4 regions of the Micromonospora sp. CPCC 206061 genome follow, and region 1 is predicted to be linked to each of the others. Evidence: riboswitches for the same ligand, from Rfam matches in the RefSeq annotation. Region 1 holds a riboswitch; each other region holds the start of a gene.
What was found. Region 1 has a riboswitch for cyclic di-AMP ahead of V6V89_RS27555 (coiled-coil domain-containing protein). Riboswitches for the same ligand answer to the same signal wherever they lie in the genome.
Positions count from the first base shown of each region.

Region 2: it holds a riboswitch for cyclic di-AMP, as region 1 does, so the genes downstream of both, V6V89_RS05925 (C40 family peptidase) here and V6V89_RS27555 (coiled-coil domain-containing protein) in region 1, are expected to answer to the same signal.
Region 3: it holds a riboswitch for cyclic di-AMP, as region 1 does, so the genes downstream of both, V6V89_RS20845 (C40 family peptidase) here and V6V89_RS27555 (coiled-coil domain-containing protein) in region 1, are expected to answer to the same signal.
Region 4: it holds a riboswitch for cyclic di-AMP, as region 1 does, so the genes downstream of both, V6V89_RS22910 (coiled-coil domain-containing protein) here and V6V89_RS27555 (coiled-coil domain-containing protein) in region 1, are expected to answer to the same signal.

Region 1 is NZ_JBAKHX010000050.1:45,926-53,580, reverse strand. Features, by position in the region: gene V6V89_RS27570 (M56 family metallopeptidase) at 130-1,047, opposite strand; gene V6V89_RS27565 (BlaI/MecI/CopY family transcriptional regulator) at 1,092-1,457, opposite strand; gene V6V89_RS27560 (class I SAM-dependent methyltransferase) at 1,511-2,158, opposite strand; cyclic di-AMP (ydaO/yuaA leader) riboswitch at 2,381-2,516, shown strand; partial or broken gene V6V89_RS27555 (coiled-coil domain-containing protein) at 2,546-3,527, shown strand; gene V6V89_RS27550 (tyrosinase family protein) at 3,747-6,728, shown strand; gene V6V89_RS27545 (hypothetical protein) at 6,803-7,655, opposite strand, start outside.
Region 2 is NZ_JBAKHX010000004.1:326,297-333,306, reverse strand. Features, by position in the region: gene V6V89_RS05940 (C40 family peptidase) at 36-995, shown strand; gene V6V89_RS05935 (N-acetylmuramoyl-L-alanine amidase) at 1,025-2,980, opposite strand; gene V6V89_RS05930 (LamG-like jellyroll fold domain-containing protein) at 3,190-3,579, shown strand; cyclic di-AMP (ydaO/yuaA leader) riboswitch at 3,718-3,853, shown strand; gene V6V89_RS05925 (C40 family peptidase) at 3,866-4,837, shown strand; gene dcd (dCTP deaminase) at 4,964-5,542, opposite strand; gene V6V89_RS05915 (pyridoxamine 5'-phosphate oxidase family protein) at 5,597-6,184, shown strand; gene V6V89_RS05910 (zinc metalloprotease) at 6,126-7,010, opposite strand, start outside.
Region 3 is NZ_JBAKHX010000030.1:37,793-45,447, reverse strand. Features, by position in the region: gene V6V89_RS20870 (dTMP kinase) at 1-253, shown strand, start outside; gene V6V89_RS20865 (SDR family NAD(P)-dependent oxidoreductase) at 238-918, opposite strand; gene V6V89_RS20860 (MurR/RpiR family transcriptional regulator) at 1,079-1,993, shown strand; gene murQ (N-acetylmuramic acid 6-phosphate etherase) at 1,990-2,913, shown strand; gene V6V89_RS20850 (sigma-70 family RNA polymerase sigma factor) at 3,265-4,266, shown strand; gene V6V89_RS20845 (C40 family peptidase) at 4,498-5,457, opposite strand; cyclic di-AMP (ydaO/yuaA leader) riboswitch at 5,465-5,617, opposite strand; gene V6V89_RS20840 (ABC transporter ATP-binding protein) at 5,832-6,605, shown strand; gene V6V89_RS20835 (ABC transporter ATP-binding protein) at 6,602-7,372, shown strand; gene V6V89_RS20830 (AMP-dependent synthetase/ligase) at 7,369-7,655, shown strand, end outside.
Region 4 is NZ_JBAKHX010000035.1:57,270-64,924, reverse strand. Features, by position in the region: gene V6V89_RS22920 (SMP-30/gluconolactonase/LRE family protein) at 1-17, opposite strand, end outside; gene V6V89_RS22915 (cation diffusion facilitator family transporter) at 99-992, shown strand; cyclic di-AMP (ydaO/yuaA leader) riboswitch at 1,088-1,230, shown strand; gene V6V89_RS22910 (coiled-coil domain-containing protein) at 1,235-2,233, shown strand; gene V6V89_RS22905 (1-phosphofructokinase family hexose kinase) at 2,450-3,427, shown strand; gene surE (5'/3'-nucleotidase SurE) at 3,424-4,227, shown strand; gene V6V89_RS22895 (serine/threonine-protein kinase) at 4,184-5,086, opposite strand; gene V6V89_RS22890 (STAS domain-containing protein) at 5,128-5,499, opposite strand; gene V6V89_RS22885 (hypothetical protein) at 5,854-6,219, shown strand; gene V6V89_RS22880 (glycoside hydrolase family 31 protein) at 6,372-7,655, shown strand, end outside.

The sequences.
Region 1 (7,655 bases):
CACACAGGCCCCTCTCGGCGCGGACGCTCGACATCTTACCTCCTAAGGTACTTAGGAGATTAGTTAGCCTGGCTCGTTCGTCCTGGAGTGTCGGCATCGCCAAGATGCGGTAACGCCACCGCGGCCGGTTCACGTCGGCAGCGGCGGACACATTCCCAACACCGGGTGGACAAACGTGGCCGCCACCAGAATTGCAGGGGCGATGGCCAGCGCCGCGATGACGCCCGCCAACGCCATTGCGTGAGCTCGGGCCAGTGGAGCGGGCGGCGTCAACAGCCGGTGCAGGCGCTCAGCGGCGTCGCCACCGACCGCCGCGACGCCCGCCAGCGCCGGGCTGGGCCGGGTGGCGGCGCTGGCCGTGGCCATCGCCACCAACGCGCGCGCCAGGCTGATCCGGGCGTGCTGCTGCGTGGCCACCTCATCCGCCCGGATCTCCACCAGCCTGGTCAGTTGGGCACGGGCCACCGCAAACAGCGACATCCGGGGAAAGGCCAGATTCAATAGGCGCACCCCGTCCAGCAACAGGTCGTGCCGCCCGGCCGCGTGCGCCCGTTCGTGGGCCAGCACCGCGGCCACCTCATCAGCGCGCAGCTGGTCCAGCGCACCGCTCGTGATCACCACAAGGCGCCCCGTCCCGGCGACCAGATAGGCAGCCGGCTGCGGATTCTCCACCACCGTGGCGCCCAACTCCGGCACCGTCCGGCCCGCCACGGCAAGCATCCGCCGGTGCGCGCCCCGCCGCACCGACGCCGCCCGCGTAAGGCGCACGCCCGTGATCACAAGCCGGGCCGCCATGGCAAGACCGACGACAAACGCCGCCATCCCGGCGATGCGGCCGATCACACCGAAGTCGCCGCGAGTGGCCTGTACGCACCACCGCCACACCGCGCAGATCGGCGCGTCTGCCGCCTGCCACGGTGCTACCACCGCCACCAGTGCGCCCGCCGCTGCTGTAAACACCGCCCCGACAACGGCGTACCACGCCGCGATCCCCAGGCGCGGAGACCGGTAGACCCACCCCGCATTTGCCAGCAACCGCGGTGCCATCGCCGAGACCGCTACGGCGAAAAGCAACAGGTGCGTCCCGGCCACTACGCCGCGCCCCGTTCATGCGCCTGCAGAGCCCGGCGCAGCGCCGCGGCCTCGTCCGCGGTCATCCGCCCCACGAACCTGACCAGGGCCTCGGCAGGATCACCCGCCTCGTCCAGAGCGTCACGCAACAGCCGTGCTCCGTACTCCTCCCGCGACGCGGTCGGCTGGAACCGGTGCGCCCGGCCGGCGCGCTCCCGGCGTAGCCAGCCCTTCTTGAACAAGTTGTCCACGACCGTCAGGACGGTGTTGTACGCCAGGTCCCGCTCCGGCCGCAGGTCATCGAGCACCTCCCGCACTGTTGTCGGCTCACCGCGCACCCACAACCGGTCCATGATCGCGGCCTCCAACTCGCCGAACCCCCGCATCCCCACCTCCCACCGCAACAACTAACCAGCATAGGAGCACGCCATCCGTGCCGTCACGCCGCCTGTACCTGTGGCTTACGCGCGGCCAGGCGCTCGACGATGCCGAGCTTGAACCGGTCATGCGCCTCCACGACCAGGCCCGCCTCCTGCACGTGCCGGATCGGACGGCGCCGGAAATGCTCGCCCCCCACCGGAACACTGACGACCTCGATCAGCCGCTGCACCGCACGGGCGAGCCGCGGACCCGCTTCGACGTGGTCAGCCAACAGCAGCAGGCCACCTGAGCGCAGCACCCTGACCATCTCCTGCACCGCACGCCGATCGTCGGGTATCGCGCACAGTCCGAACGTGCAGACCACCGCGTCGAAGGCGTCGTCCGGTAGCTCGAGCGCCTGCGCGTCGCCGAGGCGCAGGTCCGCCGGCCGGCGCAGGTCTTCCGCCCGCCGGCGCGCCCGGTCCAGCATCGCCGGGCTCCACTCCACCCCGGTCAGCCGCGCGGCGGCCGGGTAGTGCGGCAGGTTGAGGCCGGTCCCGATGGCCACCTCGAGTACGTCGCCCGTTGCCCGCGAGCACACCCACTCGCGGCTGTCGCCAAACAAGCGCCGGTCGAACATGGCGATCTGCCGGTCATAGGAAGGGGCGCTCTTGTCCCAGTAGCGACGCAGCCGTTCCTGCCGACCCGCCGACCCGGTCCCGCTCATCCCCGTCACCCCCGGCACCGCCGACTCCTATCCAGCTTAGGCGAAAGGACGAGCCGGCGGCGGATCCCGGGCAACGCACTGACCTGCGGATTCTCCACCAGGGTCACGCAACGCGCCTGTCCCGTAACGCCATTTGCCCTGATGGAGGGCTGGTCGGCCCATTCGATCTTGGGTAATCTGTCCCGCGGTCAATGACCCTCGGCGCATGGTTCGACATCGCCGGTGGTTCAGCTGCCTAATCGCCCGTTTCGCGGGTGAGCCGGGGAACCAGGTAAGTGGGGTGAATCCGCCAACGGCGGTAGGGGTTGTTCCGTCCCGAACCCGTCAGCTAAACCGGTCGGCACCGACGGGAGGAACACGTATGACGGCATCCCGCGCCGCTGGCGCATGTCTGCCGTTGCGCTGCTAACGGCTGCGGCCGTGCTGGCGGCACCGGTCACCCCGGCCTTCGCCCAACCAGGTGGCGGCTCCACCACCCCGCAAGAGGATGGCGACCCGCTGCTCGGCAAAGTCCTCGACGAGGCCGGCAAGGGCTATCTGAAGGCCAAGGCCGCCCTGCAGACCTCGCAACGCAAGCAACTACAGCTGCAGGTGGAGGCCAGTCAGGCGCAGGCTCGCATTGACGAACTCGCACCCGAGGTTGGGCAGATCGCCGCACAGGCGTACCGCAACGGCCGGGTCAGCGCCGCCGGCCTTCTGCTCAACAGCGCCTCCCCCGAGGCGTTTCCTGCGACGCGCCGCAGCGCTGGACGAGCTGAACATGGTCAACGACCAGAAACTCAAAGCGCTGTCCGAAGCGCGTGATCGGCTCACCCGCGCCCAGGGCGCCCTGACCGCCGAAGTGCGTCACCAGGAAAAGCACCTCGCCGTCATGGCCAAAGAAAAGCGAGAGGCAGAGAAAGCCCTCGCCGTGGTCGGCCGCCAAAGTCTCACCGGTGGCCTGGTGGCAGCGACCTCGCCGGTCGCGAAGGCAGCACCACGCACCGCCGACGGCGACTGGCCCGACGAGTCGTGCAGCAAGGACGACCCCACCACGTCCGGCTGCATCACCCCCCGCACTCCGAACGCCTACACCGAGGCCCGCAAAGCCGGGTTCACCCGGTACGTCTACTGCTACCGGCCCGGTGGCCCCTATGAGCACCCCAAGGGCCGCGCCTGCGACTGGTCGCTGCTCAACATTGGGTTCGCACCGGCCGCCAACCAGGACCAGAAGGTGTATGGCAACAACCTCTTCCTGGTCCGCAACGCCGACCGGCTCGGCATCCTCTACGTCATCTGGTATCGGCAGGTTTGGTTCCCCGCCGTTGGTTGGAGTGCCTACACCGGCCCGAAAAGCCACACCGACCACGTCCACATGTCGATGCTGTAGGCCGAGTGAGCGAGCGACCTCATGCTGTGGCGGACATTGTTTGCCGGCGGAGGCGCAGCAGCTGGGTCCTCGTCATCCTTCCGTATGCATCACGCGTGAATGCCAGACTGATCTACTCGGCGGTCTCATACTGGTCCTGCTGGCCAACGCGACGAGGGCCAACGCGCTTAAAGATTCTCGTGCGCGCCAGACGCGATCTCGAGCGTCAAGGAGGCGGCCGTGCGGTGTCGCAAAAACGTCAAGGACCTCACGCCGACGGAGATGGCAGAGTTCATCGCGGCGATCAACGGACTCAAGGCGCGCGACAGCGTCCTGCATCCGGGTGCGCAGAGCCGGTACGACGACTACGTCGAGATCCACCGGTCGGCGATGGATGAGGCGCAAATCAGCCCTACCGGCACGGTGCTCAATCCGGGCTGGGGACACTTCGACTCGGCGTTCTTCCCCTGGCACCGCGAGCTGCTGTATCGCTTCGAGGAGGACCTGCGCAGCATCCGGCCGAACGTGACCATCCCCTACTGGGATTGGACCCGCGCTCAGTCCGCCGGCTCGGTCGGCTGGCCGTTCATCCACGCCTTCATCGGCGTGGACGGCACCGACGCCTCCGGCGATCGTGTGCTACGCCAGTCCGGCGCGGCTACGCCGTATCCCCACCCGTTCGACCCGGAGGCATGGTCGATCGTCGTCACCGATACCCCGACCGAGCCGCGCGTCTTCCGGCGCGCCTTCGCCGAACGAACCGACGCGCCAGCACTACCCCAAAACAACACGGTCGTGACAGGCACCGGAACATCTTTCCGCCAAGCCCTCACCTCGGCCGCCTATACGACGCTGCGGGCACGCTCGGAGGACCTGCACAACCTCGTCCACCGATGGGCCGGCGGAAACATGATCACCGCCAGCTCGCCGAACGATCCGGTGTTCTGGATGCACCACGCCCAGATCGATCGCATGTGGACACTGTGGCAGGACATCAACCCAGCACTGCCGAAGTACGTACACAACAACGGCTTCGCCGGCCACGGCCCAAACGACACCCTCATCTACGCACGGCCCGGCGACCCAGCTCCATGGGTGGGCACCGCGACGCCGAACCAGCTCCTCAACGGGCACGCCATCCACGGCACCAGCGTCTGGTACCAGAGCGACCGGCCGGAAATCAGCCTCGCGACCGGCAGCGCCCTCGATTTCGGCAACGTGCCGCAAGGATTGACCCAGTACCGCGCCGTCCGCTTCGACATCCGCACCTGCCGGCAGGTCCGCTTCCGCGTCACCGCCCCACCGACCGGAAACTTCGGCCTCACACCATCCGGACCGCAACTGATCGTCGAGCCCGACCTGGTAGCCGACTCGGTCACCGGCCTGGTCTGGTTCCAGTTCGCCGCCAACGGCCCAGCCTCGCAAACCTCCAGCGCGACCATCGAGGCGTTCCTGATCGACCCAGAGGGCTACTACGCGCCGACCGAGGGCGGCGAGGTCATACTCGGCACCTGGACCATCTCGCTCACAGCCGCCGTCACCCCGCGCGACGAGAACACCGTGGTCCTCGTACTCGATCGGTCCGGAAGCATGATCGCCCCCGCTGGCGGCACCAGTACCCGCACCGGGCTACTCAAGGAAGCGGTGTCGGTGTTCCACAGCCTGCTGCGCCCGAGCGACGAGATCGGCGTCGTCAGCTTCGACGACGTCACCGAGATCCTGCTGCCATTGACCACCCAGTCCACTGGACTGGGAACGACCCTTACCGGCCCCGGCCTCGACCCACGCAACCTCACCGGTATCGGGCTCGGCATGCAAGACGGCGCAACGTTGCTCGCCGGCGCCTCCCATCCCAACCGCTCCCTGGTCGTGCTCACCGACGGCAACCAGAACGTGCATCCCTTTGTCGAGGAGTTGCCGGCGGGAACGATCACGAGCCGTACCTACGCGGTCGGCTTCGGCCTGCCCGGCCAGGTCAGCGACGAAACCCTGCTCGCGATCGCTCACAACACCCGCGGCTCGTTCGTCGTCACCGGCCTGCTCGGCAGTGCCCAGGAGCGCTACCTGCTGACGAAGTACTTCGTGCAGATCCTCGCGGGGGTGACAGCTGCCGACGTCATCCTGGATCCGCAGAACCTCCTGCTGATCGGCAGCGAAGACGTCACGCCGTTCCACGTCACTGAGGCCGACGTCTCGATCGACGTCATCATCCTCACGCCCATGTCCCCGTTCGTGGAAGTACTGGTGCGCACTCCCGACGGCACCGAGATCGACCCGGCGATGGCCGCCGCCGAGCCGAACATCGACTATCAGCTCCAGCCCTACGTCGCCTTCTACCGAATCGACCTACCGGCGCTGCCGGCCAGTCCGGACGGCTCGCACGCCGGTACGTGGCACATCATCACCCGCGTGCGCAGAGAGGAAGAGATCCGCAGGCTCCTGGCGCAACGCGAGGATCTCCTCGACGCCGAGGCCCTGGCGCTGCTCCACCAAACCAAGAAGCTGCCCTACTCCACCGTCGTCCACACCCGGTCAAACCTCCGCTTCGACGTCCTGACGAAGCAGGACTCCGCCGCTCCGGGCGCCCAGGTGTCGCTCGTGGCGCACCTTCGGGAGTACGACGTGCCCTTCGGCGGCAACGCCCGAGTCGGGGCCGACCTCACCCAACCCGACGGCACCACCGCCGTACTGTCCCTCTCAGACCAGGGCTCGGGCACATACGACGCCACGTTTGTCGCGTCGGACGCCGGCATCTACACCGCCCGGGTCCGGGCCGAAGGCGTCACGACCTACGGCTCGTACTTCACCCGAGAGAGCGTCCACACAGCCGGCACGTTCGTCGGACGCCCCTCCACCAACGAGGAAGAACCACGGCCGAAGGACGTCGACCGGGATAGGCTGCGTGGTATGGCAGCCGACCAGCCGGCGCCTGACGAATGGCGCCTGGACGACCTCGTGGAGCGGCGCCGTGACCCCGAGATCACCTGGCCCTCAGCGCAGGAGCGTGCGGACGCCGCCGCACGGGCCGAGCGGATGCGCCTGGAGATGACGGGCCACGACGACCCCGGCTGGATGATGTTCCCATCCATCGCCGACGACGGCCGCGTCATTCCCACCTCGCCCGCGGACGCACACGGGCCCGGACACGGGCACACGGACGAGCACCACGATGGCGACGAGCGCGAAGCCGAGGAACACGACCACGGCGGTGGCCGCGACTAGACCTTGAGGTCCACATCGGACAAGCTGTGGCGGGCCGCCGTTGGCGGCCCACAACGACAGCGCACTGCGTAGGTCTACCGCAACGAGAATGATTGGGTCTGCGGGTTTAGGTACGGCAACCGGATCGCGCTTGCCAGCGCACCGCTGCTGAACCGGTAGACGTTGACGCCTTCGGTGATCGAGCTTTCGTAGAGGAAGTTGTTGTACCAGTACGAGGACCAGGCACCACCCAAATCGGGTGGGGTAATGGCCGGCGGGTCAGACCAGCCGAGCGTTACCGGGCCGGCCGGATCGGTGAAGTCGGTAATCCATGTGCCGGCCTGGTAGTTGCCGCTTACCAGCACGTATCGGCCGCTGCGCAGCGGTACGACGTTGTAGTTGTGGATCGTGCAGTTCTCCGCTTCGCCGTCCTGCGGGCGAGGCAGGGTCCACTGGCCGAGCTTGGCGCCGGTGCGGGCGTCGTAGAAGAACGCGCTCTTGTCCACCGCCGGGTCGGTGCTCTGACACTCGGGCTCCGAGCCGCCGCCCGGCTCCCAGCCGGCGACGATGACCTTGCCATCCCAGGCGAACGACGCGGAATGCCACCGGCCATTGGTGCCCGCCTGGCCCACACCCGGTTCGCTGATCACATACAGGAAGCTCGGGTCGGCCAGGCTTCCACCAGGCGTCGCGTTGACGCCGACGTCGTACACGTTGATGGCGTCGGCGCTGGCGCAGGCCAGCAGGTTGACGCGGCCGAGGATCAGACCGGCGTCGTGGCAGCCGGTCCGCACATCCGTCAGCGGGCCGGCCAGGGGCTCGCGCCGCAGCAGGTTCGCAGCCGCCGGATTGACCAAAGGCACCTCAATGACGTCGATGAAGTCGCCGACCGGATCGTCGTTGGCGCGGGTGCCGTCCACACAGCCAGTGCTGCTGGAGTTGTTGCTG
Region 2 (7,010 bases), on a different contig from region 1:
GGCTCCCTCGGCCACACCCCCAAGGAGCCGGACTCTTGTCTCTGCGCGGCCTTGTACTGCTGGCAACCGCGGTGTTCGCCGGACTGTTGCCCGCCACCGCGGCGCACGCCGCACCCACCGTCGACGAGATCGAAAAACAGATCGACACCCAGTGGGAGCAGCTAGAACCCGTCATCGAGCAGTACAACAAGGTGCACAACCAGCTCAAGGCGAACCAGAAGAAGGCCGCCGAGCTGGAGAAGAAGATCCAGCCGCTGTCGCTCCAGGCCGACCTGGCGATGCTGCGGATCGGCTCGATCGCCTCCCGGTACTACATGACTGGCCCGGGCTCCGACCTGAACGCGCTGCTGACCAGTGGCTCGACCACCACGTTCGTCGACCAGCTCACGATCCTCGACCGGCTGGCCGCGCAGGAGCACGCCCAGGTTGCCGACGTGATGGAAGCGCGCGACAAGTACGCGTCGGAGAAGGAGAAGCTCGACGCGCTCATCGAGCAGCAGAAGCAGCAGGACACCGAGCTGGCCGCCCGCAAGAAGAAGATCGACGGTGAGATCGGCCGGCTTCAGGACCTGCGCGAAAGCGCGTACGGATCCTCGTCGTCCGGCGGCGCGCTGCGGATCGGGCCGTGCCCCGCCGAGTACATCGGTGGGAAGGCCGGCACGGCGGTCAAGACTGCGTGCGCGCAGATCGGCAAGCCGTACGTGTGGGGCGCCGACGGGCCGGGGTCGTTCGACTGCTCGGGGCTGACCCAGTTCGCGTGGGGCAAGGCCGGGGTTGGCCTGTCGCACCACGCCGCCACCCAGTGGAAAGAGGGTGCGGTGGTGAGCCGCGCCAACGCCCGCCCCGGCGACCTCGTCTTCTTCTACAGCGATCTGCACCACGTCGGCATGTACGTGGGCGACGGCATCATGGTGCACGCGCCGCGTACCGGCAAACCGGTGCAGATGGCGCGCATCGACACTATGCCCGTCGTGGGCTTCCGGCGCCCGAGCTGAGGGGGTGGGGCCTCGCGGCCCCACCCAAATCAGAGGAACGACGGCAGGATCTGCACGTCCGCCAGGTTCACGAACATGATCCGGTGCCCGAACTGGATCTGCACATACTTCGTCTCGCCCCGGATCACCGTCCAGTCACCAGGTGACGAGCCGTCGAACGTCACCGCCCGGTAGTACTCGCTCGGCAACACATTGCCGACGGCGTACCGTTGCCCGGCCGCGAACGTGTACTGCAAGGGTGTGATCGCCTGGTAGGGCACGCCGGTCGGGTACGCCGCCTGCTCCGGGTACGCGCGCCCGTAGACGGGGATCGTCGCCTTGCCCGGCTTGGGTGTCACGACCAGGCCGGTCGACCACTTCGCCGCGGGAGCCGAGGGCGGGTTGTAGAACCAGCCCTTCTGCCCCAGGTACCAGATTGCCGTCCAGTCGCCCTGCCGGTCCGCGACCGCGTACGTCTGCCCCGCCGACACACGCGACCCGTGGTCCGACACCTGCATCGTCGTGTCGGCGCCGTTCGGCCGCAGCCCGATGTCCCTGAGCAGTGGCGCAGCCGGGTCCGGGGCGGTGTGCAGGATGACGGCCGAAGAGCCGCGTACCGGACACGGGTTGTTCGCCCCACCGGAGCATCCGGTGAATGCCGGCTTGTTCGTCGCGAAGTGCGGGTCGATCGTCACGAGGCCGGTCCGCGCCGTCCCGAACTGCCGGAACGGCGCCTTGAGCAGGTCGAAGTAGTGCGACCAGTCCCAGTACGGGCCCGGGTCCCAGTGCATGCCGCGCACCGTCGACGGCAGCGTGCCCGGCACGTTGTCGTGGCCGATGATGTGGTTGCGGTCGAGCGGGATGCCGAGGCGCGTCGCCAGGTGCCGCACGAGCTTGGCCGACGTGCGGTACATCGCTTCGGTGTACCAGGTGCCCTGCGCCGCGAAGCCCTCGTGCTCCAGCCCGATCGCCTTCGCGTTGACGAACCAGTTGCCCGCGTGCCAGCCGACGTCCTTCGCCTTGATGTGCTGCGCGATGTGCCCGTCGACCGACCGCAGCGTGTAGTGCCAGCTCACGTACGTCGGGTCGAGCACCAGGTCGACCGACGGCTGGAAGTAGCCCTCGGTGTCGTGGATGACGATGTACTCGATCTTCTGCTGCTTGGGACGGTTGCCCTTGTCGTGGTTGCCGTAATCGGGGTTGCCGTTGGCATCCGTCCACGCCTCGTACGGCGCCGGGATCCACTCGCAGGAGATGTCGACCGGGCACTCCAGGCCGTCCGGCCGTGCCAACTTGCGCAGGTGGAGCCGGTCCAGCCAGCCGCGCGCCGGCGTGATGCCACGGCCGGCGAGCGTGACGCGGTGGCCGTCGTCGGTCACCCTGGTCGCGCCGTCGCGGATCGTCGTGTAGACCTCGTCGGCGAAGGCCGCCGCGGCGTCGGCGCTGTCCGCGCCGCTGTACTTGGCCACGGCGCCATACCAGGCCGCCGGATCGCTCGCGCTCCCCGTCGGTCCAGCTATGGCTTTCTGGTACGCGGACAGCAGCGCCGCGCCACCCTTGATATTCGTGTTCGGGTCGGCGCGCAGGGCTTCCTCGGCGGCGCCGGTGAGCGCGGCGGCCCGGTCGAGGCTCTGGAGCGCCTCGGTCGCTGGCGGCGCGACACCACCGGAGTCGACCCGCTTCACTGGCCGTGCCTCGTCGCCGCGCGGGTCCTCCTCGTCGGAGTCGTGGTGATTGCCCGGCAGCGAGGACACGTACGCCGCGTCGGTCAGGTGCATCGGGCCGAACCCGCCGCTGGTGCTAGGTGTGCCGGCGTTGGTGTCCCACCGCGACTCCAGGTAGGAGACGCCGAGCAGCACCGCCTCCGGTACCCCGTACTCGGCCGCCGCGGCGGCATACTGTTCCTGCCGGATGCTCCCTGGTGCCGCCGTGGCGGGCGACGGGCCGGTCGCCACCAGCGTCGCGGCGCCTACCATCACCGCGCCTATCACCGCGCCTACCATCATTGGGCCTACCACCATTGGGCGTACCACCACTGGGCTGACCGCGATCCGCGTTGCTAGACGGTGCATCGAACCTCCTATCGATGGCCTTGCGATCACACTGGCCCGGCCGGCCGTTGGCGTCAATAGGTTCCGTCACGTGCAGCGCAGACGTAAAAAATCTTCACCGAGTGGGATTGCCGTCGGTCTTCGCAAATCTCCACAATCGAGCGATGTCGCCCAAGATACACGTGCTACTCCTGGCCGGTGACGGCGCCAACGTGATGCAGAAGGGGTACTCGACCGGCGGCGTCACGCAGCTCAAGCTCCAGGTTGACGGGAGCGCGGGCCACCCGAGCTGCGTCGTGGCCAGCAAGGCCCAGATCTACCGGGTGATCGCCCCGGTCACCGTGGCGGACGGCCGATGGCATGTGCTCGCCTGCACCCGTACCAGCACCAATCTGTCCATTTCGGTGGATGGTGCCGCGCTCGGCCGCATACCGGTACCCGCCGACGTGTCCATTGTGAATTCCGAACCACTTCGAATCGGTGCGAAGAACTTGTCGCCTAACAACGATCAGTACGCCGGGCTGCTCGATGACGTATTTCTAGTCATTGACTGACGTCGTTTCGATATACGTTCCGCTACGGGGTCGTATACGCACCGAAGAAACACGCCGTTCCGCTTGCGCACGCCGACACGCCGCTCCTACCCTTGGGGATCGTCGAGCCGGAGGCTGGCCTTCCACCGTGGAAGACCACGGTTCGATCCGTCGAATCGGTCGTCTCCGAGCCGGGGACCCAACCGCACCTCGGGGTGAATCCGCAGTCATGCGGTAGGGCGTTCTTCCCGCCCGAACCCGTCAGCTAACCCGGCAGGCGGTTCAGGGAGAAGGAGTGCGGACTCCGGTGGCTCGTCATGCCGCACGTCGTTCCGTCGTCACCATTCTCGTCACCTGCGCCGTCGTGCTCGGCGGCGGCACCGTGGCTCGGGCCGAGCCTTCCGCCGCGGAAATCGAGAAGCAGATAGATGTCGCCTGGAACCAGCTCGAACCCGTGATCGAGCGGCACAACGCCACCCGACTCGACCTTGACAAGAAGAAGCGGCAGATCGCCGCGCTCACCAAAAAGATCGAGCCGCTACAGGTGCAGATCGACGTCGCCATGGCGCGCGTGGGCGAGTTCGCCGCCGAGCAGTACAAGGGCGGCAACCTCTCGACGATCAACGCGCTGCTGACCACCGGCTCGCCCACCACCTTCGGCGACCACCTGGTGATGCTCGACCAGTTCGCGCGGCGCTCCCAGGCCGACATCCAGGCCGTGGTCGACCTGCGCAATCAGTACTCCAAGCAGAAGGAGCCCCTCGACCAGCTCGTCGCCCAGCTCAGCACGACCGAAGCGGAGCTGGCGGCGCGGAAGAAGCAGATCGACGGCGAGATCGAGAAGCTGGAAGACATGCGCCTCAGGGCGTACGGCAGCGGTGGCACCACAGGCGCGCTCGCGCCTGTGCCCTGCCCGTACACCTACCCGGGCGGCGCCGCAGGCACGGCGGTCAAGTTCGCCTGCGCTCAGATCGGCAAGATGTACCAGTACGGTTCCGGCGGCCCCGGCACCTTCGACTGCTCCGGCCTGACCTCCGCGGCGTGGGCGAAGGCTGGCGTCTCGCTGCCGCACAACGCCGCTGCGCAGCGGCGCGCGACCGACGACGTGAGCCGAAGCAACCTACGAGCCGGCGACCTCGTCTTCTACTACAGCGACCTGCACCACGTCGGCATGTACGTCGGGGGTGGATGGATCGTGCACGCCTCCCGCACGGGTGAGCCGATCCGGATGCGCAAGCTCGACGCCGCGCCGGTACACAGCTTCGGTCGCCCTGGCTGACATCGCACCCCGTGGCCGCGCCGTCGCGTGTTCCCCCGTCACGCGACCGCCCCGGCCAGTAGAGGCGCCCTCCCATCCATCCGGGATGGGAGGGCGCCCCTCTTTCCGCTTTGCGGGGGTGGCGTACTACCGGGTCGGCCAGACCCGCCAGCTCCGCCACGACCGGCTCGGGGTCGGCCCGCGCTGCCCCTGGTAGCGCGATCCGTACACCTCGGCACCGTACGGGTGCTCCGACGGCGACGAGAGCCGGAAGATGCAGAGCTGGCCGATCTTCATGCCGGGCCAGAGTGTGATCGGCAGGTTGGCGACGTTGGATAGCTCCAGCGTCACGTGACCGGAGAAGCCCGGGTCGATGAAGCCGGCCGTCGAGTGGGTGAGCAGCCCCAGCCGGCCGAGGCTGGACTTGCCCTCCAGGCGGCCGGCGAGCTGGTCGCCCAGCGAGATGACCTCGAGCGTCGACGCGAGCACGAACTCGCCGGGGTGCAACACGAACGGCTCGCCGTCCGGCACCTCCACCTCCGAGGTGAGGTCGTCCTGCTGCACCGACGGGTCGATGTGGGTGTATAGGTGGTTGTTGAACACCCGGAAGTGGCGGTCGAGGCGCACGTCGATGCTGGACGGCTGGATCAGCGCCGGCTCGAACGGTTCGAGCGCGAGCTTGCCCGCCTTGATCTCGGAGACGAGGTCACGGTCGGAGAGCAGCATTGACACACCATAGGGGACTACCTTGATCGAACATATGTTCGATACAATGGTGGCATGGCATCCTGGTCCGAATTCGTCGCCGACGAGCCCCGCCTGGCCGACTCGATCCGCGCTCTCATGCAGCAGTACGGTCCTGGCCTGGGCTACCTGGCCACCGTCCGATCCGATGGCGGGCCACGGGTGCACCCGGTGTCCCCCGTGATCACCGACGACGGCCTGTACTGCTTCGTGATCGACTCGCCGAAGCGGCGTGACCTGGAGCGCGACGGGCGATACGCACTGCATTCGTTCCCGCCTGAAGACAGCGACGACGAGGCCTACCTGGCCGGCCGCGCCCGCGTCGTCACCGACCGGGCCAAGGTCGCCCGCCTGGCCGACCACCTGCGCGCCGCCTCGCACGTCGACTGGCGGCTGTTCGAGTTCACGGTCGACGTCGCCATGCTGGCTCGCCACGGCCGTAACGGCGCCACTCCGTTCGCCGAGCCGGTCGAGCGCCCGGCCGTCCAGGTCTGGCTCGACCCGGACGGCGTCGTGCCACCGACGCCCCGAGGCCGAGGCCGCCACCGCCGCAACGCGCCGACGGCTACGCTGCGCGATAAGCAGCCCATGCACTCGACATGCGGGTCGCCTGACCCGGTGTGAATTCGAACATGCACGAGTCCGCCGTGTAGTCCATGAAGTTGTGGATCGGATCCTCACCTGGATCGTCCACACACGTGTCCCGCCCGACGGGGCAATTCGACGCCCACGTGGCCTCCGCTGGCGTGTCGGCCACCTGGTCGCCGCCCGCGCACCCGTCCTCGAAGGTGTGGTACAGGTTCAGCCAGTGCCCGATCTCGTGGGTGGCGGTGTCGCCCTCCGCGTAGATCCCCGCGGTGCCACCCGGCAGCGACTCGGCGAGCAGCACGACACCATCGCTCGGGTGCGGGGCCGCCTGCGGATACGTCGCCCAGCCGAGCAGGCTGTCGCTCAGGTCGCCCGTGTAGATGTTGAGCGTCTCCATCCCGCCCTGTCGCAGCGCGCTCTTCATCTCGAACTCGGCGGTCGACTCATACACGATCGGGTACCACGCCGGGTTGACCACCCGATTGATCTCCATCAACTCGAACGCGAACGCCGTCTCCGCCCCACCCGTCGCCCCGGAGTACGCGTCGTTGAGCACCTGGATCTGCTGCTGGACCATCGAATCCGGCACACTGCCGCCGGCACGCGTGCTGTCGCTGGAGATCACATGCACCACGGTCGGCACCGTCACCGTCGCGAAGGTGAGGGCCTTGCCCGACTTGGCCCGCTCCTCCAGTCTGGCGATCAGCTCTCGCTCCCGCTCGGCCACCTGCCCAGGCGCCAGATCATTGGGATCCTGCGCACCAGGCGTGCCCGGCCTGATCCGCGCGTCGCCGCTCTGGCCACACGTCCCGCTCCCGGCCGTGCCGGCCTCGGCAGAGGTTGGTGGTCCGGCACTGACGAG
Region 3 (7,655 bases), on a different contig from region 1:
GCGGCCGGACGTGACGTTCTTCCTCGACGTGCGCCCCGGTGAGGCGTACCAGCGCATCGAGCTGCGCGGCACCGACCACGAGACCGTCGACTACCTCGCGGCGGCCGGCGCGGCGTACCGGTCGCTGCCGGAGCATCCGACGTTTCGGGTGATCGACGCCAACGGCACCCCGAACGAGGTGACCCGCCAGATCCACGAGCAGCTGGGCGTGCTGGGCGGCCCGGCCGGCCGGGAGCTTCAGGCCCTGCCGTAGACCGGGATCGCCGCACCGCTGGTCGGCGCCGACTCGTCGCTCGCAAGGTGGAGGATGACCGGGGCGATCGCCTCTGGCTGTACCCAGCGGGAGTGGTCGGCGTCTGGCTGTGCGGCCCGGTTGGCTGGAGTGTCGATCACGCTCGGCACCAGGGTGTTGCACCGCACACCCTTCTGCCGGTACTCGGCGGCGACCGCGTTCGAGAACGCGAGCACCGCCGCCTTCGCGGTGATGTAACCGGCGGCGCCCGCGAATGGCGTCAGCGCCGCCCGCGACGACACGCACACCACCGCGCCGCCGCCAGCCGCGAGCAGGTGCGGCAGCGCGGCGTGCGTCACGAGGTAGGTGGAGCGCAGGTTGAGCGTGAGCATCGCCTCGAAATCCTCGAACGGGGTCTCGTGCACCAGCCCGCTCGACGCGTACCCGCCGACGAGGTTGACGACCGCCCGCAGCGGCGCGGCGGCCTCGCCCGCCGCGGTGGCCACCGCCGTATCGACGGACGCGGCGTCGTTCAGGTCCGCGGTCACGTACGTCGCGTCGCCGCCTTTCCCGGGCGCCGACCGCACGGGTGCGACCACACGCCAGCCCGCCGCCGCGAAGGCGGCCGTGACCGCGCCGCCGAGCCCGCCAGTACCGCCGGTGACTAGCACCGTCCTGTCCGCCATGCGTCACACCGTATCGCCGGGCCGGATGAGCCGAACGTGGTAGGCGAATGGCACGGTTGGATCGCTATTCTGGCGCCCACGCACGCCCAGTTGGGCGTACCTTCTCAGTACTTGACGGTCACGGTTGACGGTCCGGGTAATCTGAAAGTAAGTTTCATCCGTGGCGAAGACGACGAAGGTTTCTGCGACGCATGAGTCGAGCGGGCTGATCGTTCACATCAGCGGCCTGCTGCCGTCGCTGTCGCCGGCCGAGCAGCGCGTCGCCCGCCTCGTCGTGGCCGATCCCGCCGACGCCGCCCGCCGCACGATCACCGACCTCGCCACCGCAGCCGAGACCTCCGAGGCCACCGTCATCCGGTTCTGCCGGTCGGTCGGCATGGAGGGGTACCCGCAGCTGCGCATCCGCCTCGCGGCCGAGGCCGCCCGCCGCGTCGAGCCGCCTGACGCCCGGGTCGTCGGTGGCGACATCCCGCCCGGCGCCGACCTGGCCCAGATCATCGCCACGATCGCGTTCAACGACGCGCGCGCCGTCGAAGAGACCGCCGAGCAACTCGACCCCGCCGTGTGCGAGCAGGTGGTCGACGCCATCACCGTCGCCGGCCGGATCGACGTGTACGGCGCCGGCGCCAGCGGCTTCGTCGCGTCCGACTTCCAGCAGAAGCTGCACCGCATCGGGCGCACCGCGTTCTACTGGCCCGACATACACACGGCGCTCACCTCGGCCGCGCTGCTCGGCAAGGGTGACATCGCGATCGGCATCTCGCACACCGGCACCACCTCCGACGTGATCGAGGTGCTCCAGCAGGCGCGGGCGCACGGTGCCACCACCGTGGCGCTGACCAACTTCCCCCGCTCGCCGATAACCGAGGTGGCCGACTTCGTGCTCACCACGGCGGCCCGCGAGACCACCTACCGCTCCGGCGCGATGGCCAGCCGGCTGGCCCAGCTCACCGTCGTCGACTGCCTCTTCGTCGGGGTCGCCGCCCGCAACCGGACCAAGGCCCGCCGGGCACTGGAGGTCACCGCCGAGGCGGTGCAGTCGCACCGGGTGACCTCCGTCCGGCGGTCGCGTTGACGGCCGATACGGACGGCCGAGCCGTCGTCCGTATCGGCTCGCCCACCGAGCGGCAGAACCCGCGCAGCGAAGACCTCGACCTGATGTCGACCCGCGACGTGCTCACGGTCATCAACGAGGCCGACCAAGCGGTGGCGCCGGCGGTCGCGGCGGTACTGGACGAGATCGCCGCCGCGGTCGACCTCGCCGTCGCCGCGATACAGGACGGGCACCGAGTGCACTACTTCGGCGCCGGCACGTCCGGGCGGCTGGGCGTGATCGACGTGGCGGAGCTGGCGCCCACCTTCAACACCCCGGCCGACTGGTTTCGCGCCCACCTCGCCGGCGGGCCCGAGGCGATGCACCACGCCGTCGAGAACGCCGAGGACGATGAGGCGGCCGGGGCCGATGAGGCGGCCGCCTCGGTGCGCGCCGGCGACCTCGTCGTGGGCCTGGCGGCCAGCGGCCGCACCCCGTACGTGCTGGGTGCCCTGCGCGCCGCGCGGGTGAACGGCGCCTCCTGCGCGCTCGTGGCCGCCGACCCGGCCGCCGCGGCCGCCGCGGAGGTGGACGTCTTCATCGGCGTCGACACCGGCCCGGAGGTCATCACCGGCTCGACCCGGATGAAGGCGGCCACCGCACAGAAGCTGGTGCTGAACGCGTTCTCCACCGCGGTCATGGTCCGGCTCGGCCGGGTGTACTCGAACCTGATGATCGACTTAGTCGCCACCAACGCGAAGCTGCGCGGCCGGATGATCTCGATCCTCATGGCCGCGACCGACCGGGGCGAAGAGGACTGCCAGCGGGCGCTCGCCGAGGCCGGCGGCGACCTCAAGATCGCGCTCGTGACGCTGATGTCCGGCGCCGACGTCGACGGTGCCAAGGCGGCGCTGGGACGCTCGGCGGGCCACGTTCGCAGGGCCCTGGCTCACCTCGCATAGTGTGCCGCGCCACGGGTATGCCCTGAACAAGCGCTGAACCGTCGACGGCGTACGTGCGTACTGTGAAGTGACGAGGATCGCAGACAGGTAGTGAGCCGGATCGCTGTGCGGGCCAACACCAGGTGATGTCATTGACTGGGCGAAACGTGCACAGTGGCCGTCCAATCCGCCCCCAGGTTGTAGCCGAATCCCTTGATAGAGCGCAGTGCACAGCAAGTACGCACCGGGCTCTCAGCTATTACTCAGGCATTCGTGACACTTTCGACTCACGAGACGGAATCCCAAGCGCGTCTCAACTGTTGTGTAGGTGTCAGCACCGCGGGGGATACCGGAGGTTACGGGGGAGGGCTGATGAACGTCGGGACAGCAGGTAACAAGGCAAGTGGGGCGAGCGAGGGGATCGTGAGCGACGTGGAAAGCAATGTGGTGATGCGCACGGACGAGGTCGCCGAGGAACGCGACCTGGTCGGCGTCTATCTGCACGAGATCTCACGCACGCCGCTGCTCGACGCCGCCACAGAGGTCGACCTCTCCAAGGCGATCGAGGCCGGGCTGTACGCGGAGCACCTCCTCGACGAGGGGAAGGTGCCGCAGGGCGTGGGCGCGGAAGAGCTGGAGCGCCTCGTCATCGAGGGCGAGCGGGCCAAGGATCTGTTCATCAGGGCAAACCTACGGCTGGTCGTGTCGATCGCGCGGCGATACGTGCGGTCTGGCATGCCGATGCTCGACCTGATCCAGGAGGGCAACACCGGCCTGGTGCGCGCGGTCGAGAAGTTCGACTACGAGCGCGGGTTCAAGTTCTCGACGTATGCCACCTGGTGGATCCGCCAGGCGATCAGCCGGGCGATCGCACAGCAGGAGCGCACCGTGCGGCTGCCGGTGCACCTGGTCGAAGACGTCAACCGGATGCGCAACGTCGCCCGCCAGCTCACCCGTGAGCTCGGCAGCGACCCCGAGCCGGAGCAGATCGCGGTCGCGCTGGGCGTGCCCGTCGAGCGGGTGCACGAGCTGGTGCGCTGGTCGCAGGACACCGTGTCGCTCGACACACCGGTCGGCGACGACGGCGACACCAACCTCGGCGACCTGGTGGCCGACAGCGACGCTCCGTCGCCGGAAGAGATCGTGCTCACCGGCCTGGAGCGGCAGCGCATCGAGGGTCTGCTCAACCACCTCGACGACCGGTCGGCCGGCATCATGCGCGCCCGGTACGGGCTCGAAGACGGCCGGGAGCACTCGCTCACCGAGGTGGCGTCGCGGTTCTCGCTGTCGCGGGAGCGCATCCGCCAGCTTGAGATCCAGGCGCTCGGCCGGCTCCGCGAGCTGGCCCGGGCCGAGGGTCTCCAGGCGGCATAACAGCATCGACAAATAGCGAGCGGCCGGCGTCTAGTGTGGGACGCCGGCCGCTCGCCTGTCTATTCAGGGGCTGGTTCAAGCACCCAGCTCCGCGCGGTGCCCGCGGTTCGGGCGGTGCGGCGGCGAACCACTGGGTGCTCCGTTGCGTCAGCGCGAAGTACACGGCCCCACGACACGCCGACACCAACGGGCCGCGGCAGCCGATGCCGCGGCCCGTATGGAACCGAACAGCTAGCGGACGCGGCCGTAGCCGTATGGGGTCATCATGTCGACGCTGGAGAGCTTCACCGATTCGCCGGCCTGCGGGGCATGGATCACCTTGCCACTGCCCACGTAGATGCCCACGTGTCCGAGACCGCTGTAGAACACCAGGTCTCCCGGTTGCAGCGAACCTCGGCCGATGTGTGCCACCTTGTCCCACTGCATCGCGGCGTTGTGCGGCAGTGTCTTGCCTGCGGCCCGCCACGCGGCGAGCGTCAGGCCCGAGCAGTCGTAGCCGTTCGGCCCCTCGGCCGCCCACACGTACGGGGTGCCGATCGCGTTGTATGCGAACCGCACCGCGACGCCCGCCTGGCCAGAGACCGACGGGATCGTGCCGGTGTACGAGCCGCTCGACGTGGTCGCCGAGCCGTACGCCTTCTCTCGCATCTCGTACAGCTTGGCGAGATCCGACTCGATCTTCTTCTTGCCCGTCGCGAGCTCATTCACCTGCGCGGTCTGCTTGGCCTGCGCGATGTCGAGCTTCGACTTCTCGTCGAGATACCGCTGCTGCGTCGCCGTGAAGCCGGCAACCTGGGCCTGGCGGTCGCGGGCCAGCTTGTCGAGTACGCCCAGGCGGTCGACGACGCTGCCGGTGCCGCCTTCAAGCAGTGCGTTGGCGTTGGCCAGCCGGCCAGACCGGTACGCGACGGCGGCCATCCGACCGACCTCCGCGTCGGCGACGGCGAGTTCCTGTTCCAGCGGGCCGAGCTTGGTGGCGACCGCCTGCGCGGCGGCCTTGGTGGTCTTGAGGTCCTCTCCGGCCTTGTTGTACGCCTCGACGATCTTTTCCAGCTCCGTCGACGCCTTGTTGATCTGCTGCGTCAGCTCGCTCGCGGACGGCTCCGCCTGTGCGGCAACCGCCGGCACTGTCAGCCCGATGCCCACACCGAGCAGTACGAGGGCGCGCAGCAGCGTACGCGCGGGTGACAAACGTGACCCCTCTTCCGCAGGCCGCCTACCGGGTTAGCTGACGGATTCGGGCGGGAAGGACGCCCTACCGCACGAGTGCGGATTCACCCCATTGCACAAGGTGGGTCCCCGGTTCGCTCACTGACCGTAGTCGTGATTTGCGATTCGGCAGCACCGGGCCGGCGCCACCCGGGGGAGTGACTGACGACCGGACCAGCCGCTCCAACCTAACGTGATCATCGCTGAGACGAAAGTGGCAGGAGGGTGATTAGTCCATCAAGGTAGGTGTCGTTACCGAGCGTGTTGGATCGAGACCAAACCGTCGCTTGACGACCTTGTTAGTTCTAGTTAAATGACCGGTAACTTGTGATGTAGAACACAAGGAGCGTCGGGCGATGTTGCAGGTGCGGAACCTCGAGGTCGTCTACGACGACGTGATGCTGGTGCTGCGAGGCGTCAGCGTCACAGTCCCGCCTGGCGGGGTCGTCGCGCTGCTTGGCGCGAACGGTGCCGGCAAGACCACCCTCCTGCGCGCGATCACGGGCCTGCTCGACGTGCACGACGGCGAGGTGACGAAGGGCGCGGTGACGCTCGACGGCGTACCCGTGCACCACCTGCGGCCGGCGGCGCTGGTGCGCCGGGGAATCTGCCAGGTGATGGAGGCCAGGCGGATCTTCGCGGAGCTGACCGTCGAGGAGAACCTCCGGATCGGCGGCCACACCAGCCCAGAGCGGATCAAGGCGCGCCTCGACGACGTGTTCGACCTGTTTGCGGTACTCGCCGAGCGGCGCCGCCGGACCGCCGGGTACCTGTCCGGTGGCGAGCAGCAGATGCTGGCGATCGGTCGGGCGCTCATGGCCGACCCGCGCTACCTACTGCTCGACGAGCCGAGCCTGGGGCTGGCGCCGCGGCTGGTGGAGCAGGTGCGCGAGATCATCATGGCGATCAACAAGCGCGGCACCGGCATCCTGCTCGTCGAGCAGAACGCCACGATGGCGCTGTCGATCGCGAGTCACGGGTACGTGCTGGAGACCGGCCGGGTGGTGCTCGACAAGCCGGCCGCGCAGCTGCTCGCCGACGACGACATCCGCGAGTTCTACCTGGGGCTGGGGCGCAAGAGCTTCCGCGACGTGAAGCACTACCGGCGGCGTAAGCGGTGGTTGTCATGACGATCCTCGAGTTCACGGACGTCCACCTCAGCTTCGCCGGCGTGAAGGCGATCGACGGGGTGAGCTTCACGGTGGGGCGGCAGGAGCTCTTCGCGGTCATCGGCCCGAACGGCGCCGGCAAGACGTCCATCTTCAACGTGCTGTCCGGCGTCTACCGGCCCCGGTCCGGCCGGGTGGTCTTCGACGGCACCGACCTGGTCGGCAGGCGGCCGCACCAGATCGCCGCGCTCGGCATGGCGCGCACGTTCCAGAACGTCGAGCTGTTCGCGAACCTCACCGTGCTCGACAACCTGATGCTCGGGCGGCACAACCACATCCATTACGGGCCGCTGTCCGCGATCGCGTGGCTCGGCCGGGCGCGGCGCGCGGAACTCGCCGCCCGCGCCGCCGTCGAGCAGATCGTCGACTTCCTGGAACTGGAGCAGTGGCGCCGCCTGCCGGTCGGGCTGCTGCCGTACGGCGTACAGAAGCGGGTCGAGTTGGGACGGGCGCTCGCCATGGAGCCGAAGCTGCTCCTGCTCGACGAACCGGTCGGCGGGATGAACGTCGAGGAGACCGAAGACATGGCCCGCTTCATCCTCGACATCCGTGACGAGCTCGACATCCCGATCGTGCTGGTCGAGCACGACATGGGCCTGGTGATGGACCTGGCCGACCGGGTCCTGGTGGTCGACTTCGGCAGGGCGGTGGCCACGGGGCCGCCCGCCGACATCCAGCACCACCCGGACGTCATCCGCGCCTATCTGGGCGAGGTGCAACCCACATGACTGAGTCAGCTGGCATGACCTCGACCCAGGTTAAGGCCGCGACGACGATCGCATCTCGGGTACGCGAGCACGCGCGCGCGACACCGGACGCGATCGCCATGCGGGAGAAGGACTTCGGCATCTGGCAGGAGGTCACCTGGGCGGAGTACTGGGACACCGCGCAGACCGTCGCGCACGCGCTGCTGGCACTGGGAATCGAGCCGGGCGACCGGGTGGCCATCCACGCCGAGAACCGCAAGGAGTGGCTCGTCACCGACGTCGCCACCGTCGCGGTACGCGCCGC
Region 4 (7,655 bases), on a different contig from region 1:
TCTCTGTTGGTATCCACGCCCATCACTATGCCCCGATTCGACAGTGATTCCCAGTGCCATGTTTGCATACATAGCAATGTCAGCATATTTTGGAGAGCGTGGGAGCTGGACACGATCACGGGACGGCGGGCGCCAAGCACCGCGGCCCCCTGCTGGCAGCCTTCGCGCTGCTCGGGGTCTTCATGCTCGTCGAGGGGGCCGCCGCGCTGGTCACCGGCTCGCTCGCACTGCTCTCCGACGCCGGGCACATGTTCACCGACGTGCTCGGCATCGGCATGGCGCTCGCCGCGATGACGGCCGCGCGCCGCGCCGACAAGGACCCGCAGCGCACCTTCGGCCTGTACCGGTTGGAAGTGCTCGCCGCCCTCGCCAACGCGGTCCTGCTCTTCGGCGTCGCTCTCTACGTGCTGATCGAGGCGATGCGCCGGTTCGGCGACCCGCCGGACGTGCCCGCCGGGCCGATGCTCGCCGTCGCGGTGGCCGGTCTGATCGCCAACGTGGTGGCTTTCGCGCTGCTGCGCTCGGGCGCCAAGGAGAGCATCAACGTGCGCGGCGCCTACCTCGAGGTGCTCGGCGACCTGCTCGGCTCGGTGGGCGTCATCATCGCCGCCGTCGTCATCGCGCTCACCGACTGGTGGTACGCCGACCCGATCGTCGCGGTCGCGGTCGGAGTCTTCATCCTCCCCCGCACCTGGCGGCTCGCGCGTGCCGCGGTCCGCATCCTCGTGCAGGCCGCGCCCGCACACGTCGACGTGGCGGCCGTGCGGGCAAGGCTCGCGGCGGTGCCTGGAGTGTGCGACGTGCACGACCTTCACGTGTGGACACTCACCTCCGGCATGGACGTCGTCTCCGCGCACCTGACGCTCGACCCGGCCGCGGAGGTAGGACCGGTGTTGGTCGAAGCGCGCGAGGCGCTGCATGACGACTTCGACATCGCGCACGCCACGCTCCAGGTCGAACCCGCCGAAGCATGCCGGCAAACCACCTGGTGACGGGCTTGTGACCGTGCGTGCAACGGGTGGGCACATCGACCGGAACCCGGTACGCTCGGCTCCGGTCACCGCCCGGCGGCGCCCCCCGGTGCCGGTGGTGACTGCCGCCTAATCGCCGCGCCAACGCGTGGCGAGCCGGGGAACCACGAGTTCCACCGGGGTGAATCCGCGCGAGCGGTAGGGATACTTCCGTCCCGAACCCGTCAGCTAACTCGGTCGGCGGCTGACTGGAAGGATGGTTGATGGCTCATGCCCGCAGCCGGGTAGGGCTGCTCGCGGTGCTCGTCGCCGCGACGTTCGCTCTGGTCGGCATCCATGCTCAACCCGCTGGCGCCGCGCCAAACACCGACGACGAGGGTGGAACGGCGACACTGCGCGAGCAACTGGAAACAGCGAGCAAGGGGTACATCGTCGCGCAGGACGCGCTTGCGAAGTCCAAAAAGGAGCAGGAGCGGCTCCGCGTCGACCTCGTGAAGTTCGAGCAGGACCTCGCTGTGAAGACTCAGGTCATCGGCGAGCTTGCGAACGTGGCGTACCAGCGCGGCCGGCTCGGCCCCATCTCCGCCATGCTCAACGCCTCCACACCGGAAGGCTTCATGGACCGGGCGTCCGCGCTCGACACGCTCGCGGAGAGCGAAGACAAGAAGCTTCGCGACCTCATCGACGCGCGCAACAACGCCACCCACACCAAGCTCGCGATCGACAACCAGGTCAGGGAGCAGCAGAAGCAGGTCCAGGTCATGGCCGCCCGCAAGAAGCAGGCGGAGAACGCCTTGGCCAACGCCGGCGGCGGCAGCAGTTCCAGCGGCCCGAGCGGCTCCGGCGCGGCGACGGCCAGCCAGGGCCCGAGCGGCTCCGGCGGGTGCAGCGTCAAGGACCCGACGGGTACCGGCGGCTGCGTCACGCCGCGACTGCTGCACGCGTACAGGGAGACGAAGGAAGCCGGCTTCAGCCGGTACGTCTACTGCTGGCGCAGCGGTGGTTCCGGCGAGCACCCGAAGGGCCGGGCGTGTGACTGGTCCTCAGCGGCGAGCGGCTTCGGCAAGGTGGCCACGGGCGGCGACAGGGACTACGGCGACCGCCTCGCGAACTTCTACATCAAGAACGCGAGCGCGCTCGGTGTGCTCTACGTCATCTGGTTCCGCCGGATCTGGTTGCCCAGCAGCGGCTGGAGGTCGTACAGCGGCAGCGGCAGTCCGTCCGCGGAACACACCGACCACGTCCATCTCTCCGTGACGTAGGTCGTTTCGTACGAAGGGGGCCCCGATTCGGGGCCCCCTTCGACGTTTTCAGAACCCGATGTGCGAGGACCCAACGCCACGTCGTCGAACCACAGCGTGTCGGCGCCGTCACCGTAGGACTCCCAGCCTTGAATGAAAGCCGTTGCGGGCCCGCACCTGGGCGGACACCTGGCGCTGACGGGCTTAGGGCGGGCGCCCACGGGGAACATTCCGGGCATGGTTGGTCATGTCATGGTCTTCGCGCCGGCACCGCAGCTCACGGTCACCATCGAGCAGCCCGCCGAAGCGGTCGAGATACACCTGCACCCGGGAGGTCAGGGCCTCTGGCAGGCGCGGATGATCACGTCGCTGGGCGTGCCGGTGGCGCTGTGCGCGAGCCTGGGGGGCGAGACCGGCCAGGTACTGCAGTCGCTCATCGCGGCCGAGGGCATCGACCTGCACACGACCACACGCACGGCCACGAGCGGCGGGTACGTGCACGACCGCCGAGGCGGCACCCGCACGGAGATCGCCGAGGCCCCGGAGCCGCCACTGGGCCGGCACGACCTGGACGAGCTCTACAACCTCGCGCTGGCGGAGGGGCTGCGCTCGGCGGTGGCGGTGCTGAGCCGGCCGACCGACCCCGCCATCGTCCCGCCCGACGTGTACCGGCGCCTGGCAGCCGACCTGGGTAGCAACGGCGTGAAGGTGGTCGCCGACCTGTCCGGCGACCACCTGTCGGCGGTACTCGAAGGGTCTCCCTATTTTGTGAAGGTCAGCCACGACGAGCTGGTGGCCGACGGGCGGGCCGCGACCGACAGCGTTCCCGACCTGGTCGAGGCGCTGCACCAGATGCAGGGCGACGGCGCGCGGTCGGTGCTGATCAGCCGTGCCGACCAGCCGGCGCTGGCGCTACTGGAGAACGAGGTCTTCGAGGTCGAGATCCCGCAGCTGGAGGCCGCCGACCCGCGCGGCGCCGGCGACTCGATGACCGCGGGCGTGGCGGCCGTACTGGCCCAGGACGGTGACCTGCCGACGGCGGTGCGCACCGGTGCGGCGGCGGGCGCGCTCAACGTCACCCGGCACGGCCTCGGCACCGGACGCCCGGACGCCATTGCCGGCGTGGTCGAGCGCGTCAACCTGAAGGAGGTCGGTCAAGGGCGGCAGCGGCGGACCACTCCTGACGAGTTGGCGACGCGGGTGAGGATGCAATGAGGGTGCTGGTGACCAACGACGACGGCATCGCCGCGCCGGGCCTGCGGTGGCTGGCCCGCGCCGCGGCCGACCGCGGGCACGAGGTGGTCGTGGCGGCGCCCAGCGAAGAGGCGAGCGGCATGAGCGCCGCGCTGCGGGCGGTCGAGAAGGACGGGCGCATCATCGTCGCCGAGCACCCGCTCGACGGCCTGGACGGCATCGAGTCGTACAGCGTGGCCAGCTCGCCGGCGTTCATCGCGCTTCTCGCCGCGCGCGGCGCGTTCGGCCCACCGCCCGACCTGCTGCTCTCCGGGATCAACCGGGGCGCCAACGCCGGCCTCGCGGTGCTGCACTCGGGCACGGTGGGCGCCGCGTTCACCGCCGCCGCCCACGGCTGCCGCACGATGGCCGTCTCGCTCGACATACTCGCCACCGGAGACGTGGGGTCCGGCGGTGCCATGCTCAGGTCCGGTAGCGGCGAAGAGGGGCGCCACTGGGCGACGGCCGCCCAGTACGCCGCCGACCTGCTGAAGACGCTCGTCGACGCGTCGCAAGGCACGGTGCTCAACCTCAACGTCCCGGACGCGCCACTGGAACGCGTCAAGGGCGTACGGCAGGCGCGGCTGTCTCGCTTCGGTCAGGTGCAGATCACGGTCGCCGAGGCGGGGCAGGGCTTCGTGCGCACCGCGCTGGAGGAGTCCGGCGCCGACCTCGAACCGGGCACCGACCTGGCACTGCTGGCCGAGGGGTACGCCACGGTGAGCGCGGTGCGCGCGGTCACCGAAGTGTCTGATGTGGAGTTGCCGGACTGGCCGGAGTAGCCAGCGCCCAGAGCGCGAGCGCCACGTCTCGCCCGCTGGGACGGTCGGTCGGACGCTTGGCCATGCAGGCTCGGCAGATCTCGGCTACGTCCCTGGGCAGTCCCGGGACGGCGAGCACCGGCGTGGGCGCGACACAACGAAAGTGCGGCGTGGCGAAGTCGGCGCCAGGCGCCGCCGGCCACTGAGCCATATTGGGGTACGGCGATTGGCCGGTCACCATCTGGTAGAGCAGGACGCCCAGGGCGTACACGTCGTCGGCGGGCTGAGCCGTGGTGGTGACCCGGTGCGCGGGCAGGATGGGCTGCCGGCGGGGCACGGTGGTGCGGGTCAGGCGCGGCTTTCCGGGCAACGTGCGCTTGCGCTCCACAGTGGTCGCCAGGCCAAAGTCGACGATCTTGATCCCGTCCGGGGTCAGCATGACGTTGCCGGCGCTCAGGTCGCGATGCACGAGCCCACGCCGGTGCGCGACGGCGAGCACGTCGGCGACGGCGGCGGCCACCGGCACCGCCTCGGTCCACGGCAGCGGGCCCTGGGCCAGCCGGGTTGCGAGGCTGACGCCGGCGAGCAGCTCCATCACCACGTACGGCAGGACGGTGCCGTCGGGCAGGGGCGCGTCACCGTACCCGTAGACGCGGGGCACGCTCGGGTGCCGCAGCCGGTCGATGATCAGGGCCTCGCGGCGCACACCGTCACGCGCCCACGGATCCGCGGCGTGCGCGGCCGCCAACGCTTTGATCGCGAGCCGGCGCGGCATGACCACGTCGATCGCCTCGTACACCGTGGACACTCCACCATGGCCGATGGCGCCAAGGATGACGTATCGCCCGAGGATCGCGGTGCCCAGCGGGAGCGACGTCACGCCCCCGGACTATTCCGCACAGGATGGGTGAAATACAAGGGTCAGCCGCCGGCCGACTGGACCTCCGGCGTGCCCGCTGACGCCCCGGCGTAGTAGGGCTCGGGTGCCCCGAAGAGGCCGAGCAGCCCGGTGACCCAGAGCTGCCGGTGCACGAACCGGCTGGGCTCGGTGACAACCAGCTTGACGCCACTGACCTCGGCGGTCTGGAACCCGGCGACCATCGCGCTGATGCCCACCGAGTCGATGAAGCTGACCAGCCGCATGTTGAGCTGGATGCGGGCGGGCCGGCTCTTGGTCAGCACCGCCGCCACCGCTTCGCGCACTTCGTGCGCCGTGTCCACATCGATCTCTCCGCGAGGGGCGATCTCCACCACACCGTCAGGCATGGCCGATGTCAGGATCGACAGGCTCACGCGAGCACCTCCACTCGCCCGGAACCACCAGGCGCCTCGTCAGTACGCGGGCCGCGACCGAGCGTATTCCTCCGCACCGTCGGCCGCCAGTCCCTGAAGGGAGCAATCTGTGCAACCGACCACCGCAGATCCGCCCATATTGGGAATAACCACATCATAACTACCCACGTACGTTGGTTCTAAACCACCAGGGTACCGGCCCGTGGCCAGCGGTTTCCCCGTCGCGCGCGGCAATTCCGCGTCGGGCGAAAAACCTCACACCCCGATCTTGAACGTGTCGCAAGATCGACAAGGTTTCGCCTCCCACCCCAGCGGGCACCCTCCAACGAAGGGGTGCCCCGTAGGAGGTAGGAAATGCTCAGTACACCTTGGACAGATCGGCGCGGGCGTGCCGAGCGGATCGCAACGCAGGCCTGGGACCACCTGGTGTCCGCCGTCGAGTCGGCGGGCGACACGGCCCGGTCGGCGGCTGGCGACACCGAAGACAAGGTGGGCTCGGCGAGAGACGAGGCGTGGCGGCGGGCCAGCGCGGCATTCGACGCGCTCGCGGGCCGGCGCCCTCACCGCCCCTGGCTGCTGATCCTCGGCGCCGGCCTGGCCGGCGCCGCGATCGGCTGGGCCGCCGGCACGGCGGCGCGGGCCGCGATCACGCGCGGCAGCGAGGAACAGATCGAGATCATCGAGGCTGACGCCGAGCGCCAGACCACCACCCGGGCATAAGACGCCCACCACCATGGCGCCCCTCCTTCGGGAAGGGCGCCATGATCATGCGGAGGCCATGGTCATGTGGAGGGTTGCCGTGCGCGCAGTCGGTGAACTACCGTGATCGAAGCGCTTCGACTACCACGGTTATCGATATAGGGAGCCCGCGCATGACCGCCATCCGCAGCGTGGAAAACGGCCTCGAGGTGTCGTCGCACCGGCAACTGCTGCGGATCGAGCCCTGGGGCGCCGACAGCGTGCGGGTCCGGGTATCGCTCGGACGCATTCGCGACGACATACCAGGTGCGCTGCTCGCATCGACCCCGGACCCGGCCGCTGAGATCACCATCGACGGCGACCGGGCCACCCTCGTCAACGGCGACCTCACGGTGGCGGTTCACATCGACCCGGGTGAGGCGGAGTCGGAGGCCGAGGTCGTGTTCCGGCGGACCTCGACCGGCGAAGAGCTCCTCGCCGAGGAGCGGGCGCATTTCTGGTGGCCGGGGCCGCGGCTGTTCCAGCCGCACGGCAACGGCTTTCACCGCCTGGAGCAGCGCTTCCGCGCATACGACGACGAGCGGCTCTACGGGCTCGGCCAGCGCACCCACGGCCGGCTCGACCAGAAGGGCCTCGTGCTCGACCTCGTGCAGCGCAATGCCGAGATCAGCATCCCGTTCCTGCTGTCCAGCCGCGGCTACGGTCTGCTGTGGAACATGCCCGCCGTCGGCCGGGTCGAGTTCGCGCACAACGGCACCCGCTGGGTCGCCGACAGCGCCCGCCAGATCGACTACTGGGTCACCACCGGCAACGGGCCGGCGGAAATCCTCTCCCGGTACGCCGATGCCACCGGCCGCCCGCCGCTACTGCCCGACTGGGCCACCGGTTTCTGGCAGTGCAAGCTGCGCTACCGCACCCAGGAAGAGCTGATGTCGGTGGTCCGCGAGCACAAGCGGCGCGGCCTGCCCATGTCGGTGATCATCACCGACTTCTTCCACTGGACCCACCTCGGCGACTGGAAGTTCGATCCGGCCGAGTGGCCCGACCCGGCCGGTATGGTCAAGGAGCTGGCCGACCTGGGCGTCAAGCTGATGGTGTCGATCTGGCCGACGGTGAGCCCCTACAGCGAGAACTACCGGCAGATGGAGGCCGAAGGGCTGCTCGTCGGCACCGAGAGCGGCGTGCCGCACCACGCGCCGTGGAAAGACAAGGGGTTCGAGGTCGAGATGCCGGTGGCGTTCTACGACGCCACCAACCCGCGGGCCCGCGAGTTCGTCTGGTCGCGCGTCAGGGAGAACTACTACAACCTCGGCGTGCGGGCATTCTGGATCGACGCGTGCGAGCCAGAGATCCGCCCGAACCACCCGGGAAACCTGGCCTTCCACGCCGGGCCGGGCAACGAGGTGTTCAACCTGTACTCGCGGGAGAGCGCGCGCACGTTCGCGGAAGGCTTCGCC